Regions from separate parts of the Aromatoleum bremense genome, predicted to be linked through region 2. Evidence: riboswitches for the same ligand, from Rfam matches in the RefSeq annotation. Region 2 holds a riboswitch; the other holds the start of a gene.
The links. A riboswitch is a leader RNA that binds a small molecule or an ion and turns the genes downstream of it on or off. The one in region 2 is predicted to bind S-adenosylhomocysteine.
Positions count from the first base shown of each region.

Region 1 (4,986 bases), 560 kb from region 2:
GTCCAGTGGGCAGTGCTCGTCGCCTACGTTTTCCTCGTCGTCACGCCGGCTTTCCTGCCGTTGCCAGAGTCCGGCGCGCACCTGTGGGACAACCTCACGCTGTTCGCGCAGTTCGTGTTCTGGGGCATCTGGTGGCCATTCGTGCTGGTGTCGATGATGCTGATGGGGCGCGTGTGGTGCGGCGTGCTGTGCCCGGAAGGCTTCGTCGCCGAGCAGGTGTCGCGCGTCGGCCTCGGCCGTCCCGTGCCGCACTGGATCAAGTGGGGCGGCTGGCCGTTCGTCGCGTTCCTCGCGACGACGGTGTATGGACAGCTCGTCAGCGTGTATGAATACCCCAAAGCCGTGCTGCTCGTGCTCGGCGGCTCGACCGTCGCAGCCGCTGCGGTCGGCCTCGTGTATGGCCGCGGCAAGCGCGTGTGGTGCCGCCACCTGTGCCCGGTCGGCGGCGTGTTCGGCCTGCTCGCGCGGCTCGCGCCGGTGCATTTCCGCACCGACCGCGAAGCGTGGCAGGCGCATCCGGCAAAGCGGGTGATCCCGGTCAATTGCGCGCCGCTGGTCGACATCCGCCGTATGGAAAGCGCCGCCGCGTGCCACATGTGCGGGCGCTGCAGCGGTCATCGCGACGCGGTGCAGTTGGTCGGCCGCCTGCCCGGCGCCGAAGTCGCGAGCCTGCGCAGCGAGGAAACCGACGTCTGGGAAGCGCGCTTGCTGGTGTTCGGCGTCATCGGCACCGCGATCGGCGCATTCCAGTGGTCGGCGTCGCCGTGGTTCGTGCAGGCCAAGCTCGCCGCCGCCGAATGGCTCGTCGAGCGCGACGCCTTCGCGCTGCTCGACAGCGACATCCCGTGGTGGCTGCTGACGCATTACCCCGAAGCAAACGACGTGTTCACGTGGCTCGACGGCCTGATGATTCTCGGCTACATCGGCACGACGGCGCTCGTCATCGGCGGCTGGATCACGCTATGGCTGCGTGCCGCCGGGTGGCTCATCGGCGAGGCGGCGGCGCATCGGCGGCTCGCCTACGCGCTGATTCCGCTCGGCGGCGTCGGCGTGTTCCTCGGCCTGTCGGCGCTGACCGTCACACTGCTGTCGGCCGAAGGAGTCGTGCTCGCGAGCCTGCCGCTGGTGCGCGGACTGCTGCTCGCCGCTGCGGCCGGCGCGAGCCTCGTGCTCGGTGCGCTGCACGTGCGGCGAGCGGCATCGTCCGGCGCACGCCGGGTCGCTGCGCTGCTCGCTTTTTGCGCTGCAGCCGCAGGCGCGGTCGCGCCGTGGGTGACGATGTTCTTTATCTGGTAAGACGTGGAGTGGGGGATGACGGCAGTCCCTCGCCCCGACGCATTCAGGCGGCCAGGCCCTGAATGCCGGACGCGATCAGCGTCTGCGCCGCTGCTGTGGACCGAGAGGCCCGCGGCCTTCGATGTGGCGGAAAGTGATGCGCCCCTTGCTCAGATCGTAGGGGGAGAGTTCGAGGGAAACCTTGTCGCCGCACAGAATGCGGATATGGTGCTTGCGCATCTTGCCCGCGGAATAGGCGACGAGGTTGTGGCCGTTGTCGAGGGTGACGCGGAAACGGGAGTCGGGCAGGACTTCAACTACCATCCCGCTCATTTCGATCAGTTCTTCCTTGGCGATGACGATGTCTCCAGAAGGAAAGCAGAAAGGGAAAAGTCCGGCATGCGCCGTGATTTTTCCCTCGGGGAGGCGTTCTTGAAGGAATGCCGGGGTCCCGGCCCCGCGGGGCCGAGGGCATGGCATTGCTGCCATGCCGCGCCGGGAATGCTCAGTCAGCCGGACGGATGTTCGACGCCTGCTGGCCTTTCGGGCCGGAGGTGACGTCGAAGCTGACGCGCTGGCCTTCCGCCAGGGTCTTGAAACCCTGTCCCTGAATCGCGGAGAAGTGCGCGAAAAGATCGTCGCCACCGCTTTCCGGGGTGATGAAACCGAAGCCTTTGGAGTCGTTAAACCACTTTACGGTACCTGTTGCCATGTCTTGAATATCCTGAAAAATGAAGGGACGTGCCCTGGGGTGAGGGCGAAGCTCAAGACGGCAGGGTGATGAGGGAGAGATACCGCAGAAAAGCAGATACTGAACCGGACAACAACGGTGCTACTTGAAGATCGCTGCGGTGCACTGTGGACTGGATCGTCGGGTTTTGCAAACGGAACGTACATTCTTACATCTGCGCACTTTCGGATGGACGCCTGTCGCATCTCCGGTTCTCGCTGCTCCGGGTCCGCCCAAAGAGCGGCGGCTGCAAATCGAAGCGGTGCTCCACGCGCCGTCGCGGACAGTTATAATCCCGCCCTGCCGAGGAGCGCTGCGAGACTTTCTTTCGTCCCAGGCTCGGCTCATTTTCCGCAACTGCGCTCACCTTAACCCGTGCCGGGCACGGGGTGACAAGGTGAGCTCACCGCAGCACCCCTTCCCGGCCACACGTTCAAGGAACTCACATGAACTCTGTGGCTGAAAACTTCACTGATTACGTCGTCGCCGACCTCGCGCTCGCCGGCTGGGGCCGCAAGGAAATCCGCATCGCCGAGACCGAGATGCCCGGCCTGATGGCGATCCGCGAGGAGTTCGCTGTCGTGCAGCCGCTCAAGGGTGCACGCATCACCGGGTCGCTGCACATGACGATCCAGACCGCGGTGCTGATCGAGACGCTGACTGCGCTCGGCGCCGAAGTGCGCTGGGCGTCGTGCAACATCTTCTCGACGCAGGACCACGCCGCGGCCGCGATCGCCGCGTCCGGTGTGCCGGTGTTCGCGGTCAAGGGCGAGTCGCTCGCCGACTACTGGGATTACACGCACCGGATCTTCGAGTGGCGGGACGGCGGCTACTCGAACATGATCCTCGACGACGGCGGTGACGCGACGCTGCTGCTGCACTTGGGCGCCCGCGCCGAGAAGGACGCTTCGGTGCTCGCGAAGCCCGGTTCGGAAGAGGAGCGCGTGCTGTTCGCCGCGATCCGCGCGAAGCTCGCGAGCGATCCGACGTGGTACTCGGTGCGGCTTGCCGCGATCCGGGGCGTCACCGAGGAGACGACGACCGGCGTGCATCGCCTGTACCAGATGCACGAGCGCGGCGAGCTGCGGTTCCCGGCGATCAACGTCAACGATTCGGTGACGAAGTCGAAGTTCGACAACCTGTACGGCTGCCGCGAGTCGCTCGTCGACGGCATCAAGCGCGCGACCGACGTGATGGTCGCCGGCAAAGTCGCGGTGGTGTGCGGCTACGGCGACGTCGGCAAGGGCTCGGCGCAGGCGCTGCGCGCGCTGTCGGCCCAAGTGTGGGTCACCGAGATCGACCCGATCTGCGCGCTGCAGGCGGCGATGGAAGGCTACCGCGTCGTGACGATGGACTACGCCGCCGAACATGCCGACATCTTCGTCACCTGCACCGGCAACTACCACGTGATCACGCACGACCACATGGCGAGGATGAAGGACCAGGCGATCGTCTGCAACATCGGCCACTTCGACAACGAGATCGACGTCGCGTCGATCGAAGGTTACGAGTGGGAAGAGATCAAGCCGCAGGTCGATCACGTCATCTTCCCGGACGGAAAACGGATCATCCTGCTCGCGAAGGGCCGCCTCGTTAACCTCGGCTGCGCGACCGGCCACCCGAGCTACGTGATGTCCTCCTCGTTCGCGAACCAGACGATCGCGCAGATCGAGCTCTTCACGCGCACCGCGGACTACCCGGTGGGCGTCTATACGCTGCCGAAGCACCTCGACGAGAAAGTCGCGCGGCTGCAGCTGCAGAAGCTCAACGCGCAGCTCACCGAGCTGCGCCCGGACCAGGCGGCCTACATCGGCGTGCCGGTCGAAGGGCCGTACAAGTCGGCCCACTACCGCTACTGATCGGGGCGCATCATGCACAGACCCGAACTTTCGATCGAATTCTTCCCGCCGCAGACGCCCGACGGCGTCGACAAGCTCGCCGCGACGCGCGCGAAACTCGCGCGCCTCAAGCCGGCGTTCTTTTCGGTGACCTACGGCGCGGGCGGCTCGACGCGCGAACGCACGTTCGCGACCGTCAGGGAAATCGCCGCCGACGGCTTCGAGGCCGCGCCGCACCTGTCGTGCATCGGCTCGACGCGCGAAGGCATCCGCGAGATCCTCGCCGACTACGCCGCCGCCGGCATCCGCCGCATCGTCGCGTTGCGCGGCGACCTGCCGTCTGGCGTCGGCGACGCGGGAGAGTTCCGCTACGCCAGCGAGCTGGTGGAATTCATCCGCACGGAGACCGGCGACCGCTTCCGCATCGAGGTCGCGGCCTATCCCGAATGGCACCCGCAGGCCAAAAGTCCGCGCGACGACCTGCTCGCGTTCAAGCGCAAGGCCGAGGCCGGCGCCGATTCGGCGATCACGCAGTACTTCTACAACTTCGACGCATACCTCCACTTCGTCAGTGAAGTCCGCGCGATGGGCCTCGACATCCCGATCGTCCCCGGCATCATGCCGATCGGCAGCTTCTCGAAGCTCGCGCGCTTCTCCGACGCGTGCGGCGCCGAGATCCCGCGCTGGATGCGCAAGAAGTTCGAAGCCTACGGCGACGACGCGGAGTCGATCCGCGCGTTCGGTCTCGACGTCGTCACCGAGCTGTGCGAACGCCTGCTCGCCGCCGGAGCGCCGGGCCTGCACTTCTACAGCATGAACCAGGCGAGCCTGACGACGGCGATCTGCGAGCGGCTGAAGCTGGCCTGAAGCGCGTATTGACAGGGTCAGGGCCGCGGCTATAACGGGATTGGGTGAGAGGAGAGCGCTTCTTACCCCCCAACGGGCGCGGCCCCTGCCCCCGCCGACCCTCATTCTGATCGACGAGAGCGTTGCACATGCCCACATCGCGATGCATGCACGAGCAAGGAGAATCGTCATGGCATATCAGATCGAAGGGCGGATGCTCGAAGTGTGCACCTGCAAGGCCGTCTGCCCGTGCTGGATCGGCGACGACCCGGATGGCGGAACCTGCGACGGCACCCT
Region 1 covers NZ_CP059467.1:2,594,471-2,599,456, reverse strand. Annotated here, with positions in the region: gene pbN1_RS12280 (4Fe-4S binding protein) at 1-1,296, shown strand, start outside; gene infA (translation initiation factor IF-1) at 1,372-1,632, opposite strand; gene pbN1_RS12270 (cold-shock protein) at 1,781-1,987, opposite strand; S-adenosyl-L-homocysteine riboswitch at 2,305-2,377, shown strand; gene ahcY (adenosylhomocysteinase) at 2,452-3,864, shown strand; gene metF (methylenetetrahydrofolate reductase [NAD(P)H]) at 3,877-4,710, shown strand; gene pbN1_RS12255 (DUF1326 domain-containing protein) at 4,880-4,986, shown strand, end outside.
Region 1: linked by a shared signal. The riboswitch ahead of ahcY (adenosylhomocysteinase) and the one ahead of metH (methionine synthase) in region 2 are both predicted to bind S-adenosylhomocysteine.

Region 2 (4,986 bases):
AGGAACTCGGCTTCGCCCTCCTTCATCGAAATCGAATTGACGACGCCCTTGCCCTGGATGCACTTCAGGCCCGCCTCGATGACGCTCCACTTCGACGAGTCGAGCATGATCGGCACGCGCGAAATGTCCGGCTCGGACGCGATGAGCTTGAGGAAGCGCTCCATCGCCGCCAGCGAGTCGAGCATCGCCTCGTCCATGTTGATGTCGATGACCTGCGCGCCGTTGTCGACCTGCTGGCGTGCGACCGCGAGCGCGTCGTCGAAGCGGCCTTCGAGGATCATCCGCGCGAAGGCTTTCGAACCGGTGACGTTGGTGCGCTCGCCGACGTTCACGAACAGGCTGTCGGCGCCGACGTTGAAGGGCTCGAGGCCGGACAGGCGCAGCTTCTTCTCGAGCACCGGCACCGCGCGCGGCGCGAGACCGGAAACGATGTCGGCGATCGCCTTGATGTGCGCCGGCGTCGTGCCGCAGCAGCCGCCGACGATGTTGACGAGCCCCGATTGGGCCCATTCGCGGATGTCGCGCGCGAGATGTTCCGGCGTCTCGTCGTAGCCGGTCGGCGACAGCGGATTCGGCAGGCCGGCGTTCGGGTGCGCCGAGACGTGCGTGTCGCAGAGGTTCGACAGTTCCTCGACGTACTGGCGCAGTTCCTTCGCGCCGAGCGCGCAGTTCAGGCCGAACGAGATCGGCCGCGCGTGCGCGAGCGAGTTCCAGAACGCTTCCGCGGTCTGGCCCGACAGCGTGCGCCCCGACGCGTCGGTGATCGTGCCGGAGATCATCACCGGCACGCGGTTGCCCCCTTCGCAGACGAGTTCCGCGAACAGCTTCTCGACGGCGAAGATCGCCGCCTTTGCGTTCAGGGTGTCGAAGATCGTCTCGATCAGCAGCAGGTCCGCACCGCCTTCGAGCAGACCGCGCGCCGAGTCGTAATAGTCGTCGACGAGCGCTTCGAACGTGACGTTGCGAAAGCCCGGATCATTGACGTCGGGCGAGATCGACAGCGTGCGCGACGTCGGCCCGAGCACGCCGGCGCAGAAGCGCGGCTTTTCGGGGTTCTGCGCCGTGTACTTGTCGCACAGCTCGCGCACCAACCGCGCGCCGGCGACGTTGATCTCGTACGCGCAATCGCCAAGACCGTATTCGGCCTGCGACACGCGGGTGCCGTTGAAGGTGTTCGTTTCGATGATGTCCGCGCCGGCGTCGAGATAGGCGCGATGGATGCCGGCAACGACGTCCGGGCGCGTCAGCACCAGCAGGTCGTTGTTGCCCTTCAGGTCCTTCGGGTGGTCGCGGAACCTTTCGCCGCGATAATCCGGTTCGCCGAGCTTGTGCTGCTGGATCATCGTGCCCATCGCCCCGTCGAGGATCAGGATGCGGCGGGAAAGAAGATCGCGGAGTTCTTCGGTACGGTCGGCTTGCATGGTTCTACCTCGCTCGTGCGGTTCAGGCACCGGGCAGAAGCCGCAAAAAGCGCGCAAAAGCAAACGGCGCGGCAAACCCCGGTGGGTGGTTTGCGAGCGCCGTTGTTCGGTTGCTGAGCCTGGCCCCGGCAGTCACAGCCCGTCGCGGGTCGCAGCGCTCCTCAGCAAGGGAGTAATTTTAGGGAATTTGCCGCGGCGTGCCAAGGCAGCTCATGAGCGGATGCCACCTGACCGGTGGCCACGTCGTCGATCCGGATCACGCCGGCGCACATGCCCGCCACATCCCGTTACAATCGCCGCAAAGGAGGGCGCCATGAATATCGAATGGTGGCAGTGGGCGGTCGCAGGCATCGTGCTGATTCTCGCCGAACTGGCGATCCCGTCCTTCTTCGTGATCTGGTTCGGCGTCGCCGCCCTCGTGATGGCGCTCGTCGTGCTCGCCGCGCCGGCGCTCACGCTTACGACCCAGCTCGCGCTGTGGACCGCGCTCTCGCTCGCGATGGTCGCGCTGTGGTTCCGCGTGTTCAAGCCCGGCTTTCACAAGACCCGCATCGGCACCTCCGCCGGCGAGGTCATCGGCGAGGTCGGCCTGCTCGTCGGCGCGGTTGCGCCGTTCCAGCGCGGCCGGGTGCGCTTCCAGCGCCCGGTGCTGGGCGCCGAGGAATGGGTATGCCTCGCCGAGAGCGAGATTCCCGCCGGCGAGCGCGTGCGCGTCGTCGCGGTCGAAGGCAGTTTCCTGAAAGTCGTCAAAGCCTGAGCAAGGGGGTTCCATGAGCGAAGGGTTCATCGTCGTCGTCGCAGTCCTGATCTTCGTCGTCGTCACGCTCGCGAAAGGCGTGCGCATCCTGCCGCAGGGCGAGGAATGGATCGTCGAGCGCCTCGGCAAGTACCACGGCACGCTGAAACCCGGCCTCAACGTCATCATTCCTTACCTCGACAAGGTGGCCTACAAGCTCGTCACCAAGGACATCATCCTCGACGTGCAGGAGCAGGAGGTCATCACGCGCGACAACGCGGTGATCCTCACCAACGCGATTGCGTTCATCAAGGTCACCGACCCGGTCAAGGCGGTGTATGGCGTCACGGACTTCGCCGAGGCGATCCGCAACCTGATCATGACGACGCTGCGCTCGATCGTCGGCGAAATGGAGCTCGACGCCGCGCTGTCGTCGCGCGACAAGATCAAGGCGCGGCTGCGCGAGAGCATCGCCGACGAAGCCGTCGACTGGGGCCTCACCGTCAAGTCGGTCGAGATCCAGGACATCAAGCCATCCGCATCGATGCAGCGCGCGATGGAACTGCAGGCCGCCGCCGAGCGCGAGAGGAAAGCCGCGGTGACCAAGGCCGAAGGCGCGAAGCAGGCCGCGATCCTCGAAGCCGAGGCGCGCCTCGAATCGGCGAAACGCGACGCCGACGCCCAAGTGATGCTCGCCGAAGCTTCCGCCGAAGCGATCCGCCGCGTCGCCGCCGCGATCGGCGACCAGCCCGGGCCGATGATGTACATACTCGGCGAGAAATACATCGCCGCGATCGAGCGCATGGGTTCGGCCGACAGTGCCAAGCTCGTCGTGCTGCCGGCCGACCTGCAGGAGACTGTGCGCGGCCTGCTCGCGCGCGGCAAGCTCGCGGTGTAGTGGCAGCCGTCCCTTTGCTGGCATAGCTGACAACCGGTAATGACCATCCGGTCGTAACAGGTCAACACCGGCGATCCGGTCACGGTAGCGTTCAAGAAGCGGTGCGTTCATCGCACCACTTCGCGTCACTGAGCGCTGGCACTTTAACCCGCAGCGGTACTGAATCGGCCGCGAAATCCGCACTGCCCGGGTCTAGGATGAAATCCCCTGCAGGTGAACCAACGGAGAGCCGATATGAAAAAAATTCTTTCCCTTGCCGTCCTTGCTGCTGCCGCGATCTTGTCGCCGCTCGCGACGGCGGCCGGTCGCGTCTATTTCATCGAGCCCGCCGACAGTGCGGCGGTGCCCCAGGAATTCACGGTAAAGATGGGCGTCGAGGGCATACGCGTGCAACCCGCGGGCCAGCTCGCCGAGGGCTCCGGGCATCATCACCTGATTGTCGATGGCAAGCCGATCGAAGCCGGCAAACCGGTGCCGACCGATGCGACGCACCTGCATTTCGGCAAGGGCCAGACGGAAACCACGCTCAAGCTCGCCCCCGGAAAGCACACGCTCACGCTCCAGTTCGCCGACGGCCTGCACCAGTCGTACGGCCCCGGCCTCAGCGCTACGATCAGCGTCCAGGTGAATAGCCCCGTGGCCGCCGCACCGGCAGTGCTCGAACCGTAAAACGTCGCGTGGCAGCGGACCGCCGGCGCGCGGGGCGAAAAGCGTCAGCCGGTCGGTTCGGCCGCCTTCACCAGTCCGCCCGGAGCAACGGTCCGCGGCCTCACCACGGGTAGCCGTGCCATCCGAAGCCCCAGTAGGGCGACCAATATGAAAACGGGTAGCCGTACGGGTAGCGATAGGAATACGGGTACCAGTGGCCGAACACCATGCCGTCGCGGGGATAGACGTAGGTGCGGCTCGTGCGCACGACCCTGCCATCGATGAAATGCACGTTGAACAGCGTCGCGACGCCCGGGCCGTCGTTGTACACGTTCCAGTCCCACACCTCCTCGCCGCTGAGCTTGAACACCTGCACCGAGCGGTGCGTGCCGAGCAGGCGCGACACTTCGTCCTGCGTCATGCCCGGCTTGACCCGGGTGAGATTCTCGTCGGAGAGCGCGTCGTACTGGTCGATCACGACGCCGCTCGCGTCGACGGTCACCATCAGCGTGCGATGTCCGTACGGCTGCGTGGAGTATTCCAGCGTCGTTGTGCCATCGCCGTTGTCCCAGCGCTGGGTCGGTTCGCCGTGCACGGCCAGCGCCTCGGCTTCGGTCGTCAGCGGAGGCGGCGGGGCGAAGGCCGCGCAGCCGGAGAGGATCAGCAGCGCGAGCATGGTGAGGATGCGGCAGGCCATTCAGCCTCCTCGATATTCGGTGTTTCGGCTCGTCTTCGCGACGCGCCCGTCGCTGTTGAAATGGACCGTGAAGAATGTCGGATCGCTCGCAGGCGGCGGAGGCTCGATGCGCCAGTTCCACACGGTTTCCTTGCCCAGCTCGAAGTACTGGCGCGACGCCGGCTTGCCCAGCACGCGGCGCACTTCGTCGCCGGTCATGCCGCGTTGGATGCGCGCGAAGCCCGTTTCGTTCAACACCTGGTCGATGCTGCGCAGTACGTTATCGGCGCCGATCGTGATCATGTAGCACTTCGTGCCCTCGGGCTGGCGCGAATATTCCCACGTCACCGAGCCGTCGTCGTTCTTCCACTCCATGCCGGGAGGGCCGAAGCGGTCGCGCACATCCATCGCCGTGGACACCCCGGGCTTGAGTTCCTGCAAGTTGAAATAGTCGCACGCGGGCAGGCCGATGGCCGCGAGCACGCTGCACAGAAGCAGGAAAAGGCGCTTCATGGACTGGTTTCTCCCCGATGCCGGACGGCTCCGATGGCTATCGTGCCGTGGGCTAGAATCGCATCATGCCGGCGTGCGAATCAAGTCGCTGCCG
Region 2 covers NZ_CP059467.1:2,038,754-2,043,739, reverse strand. Annotated here, with positions in the region: gene metH (methionine synthase) at 1-1,421, opposite strand, end outside; S-adenosyl-L-homocysteine riboswitch at 1,509-1,590, opposite strand; gene pbN1_RS09565 (NfeD family protein) at 1,735-2,178, shown strand; gene pbN1_RS09560 (SPFH domain-containing protein) at 2,192-3,055, shown strand; gene pbN1_RS09555 (DUF4399 domain-containing protein) at 3,290-3,724, shown strand; gene bamE (outer membrane protein assembly factor BamE domain-containing protein) at 3,825-4,400, opposite strand; gene pbN1_RS09545 (outer membrane protein assembly factor BamE) at 4,401-4,892, opposite strand.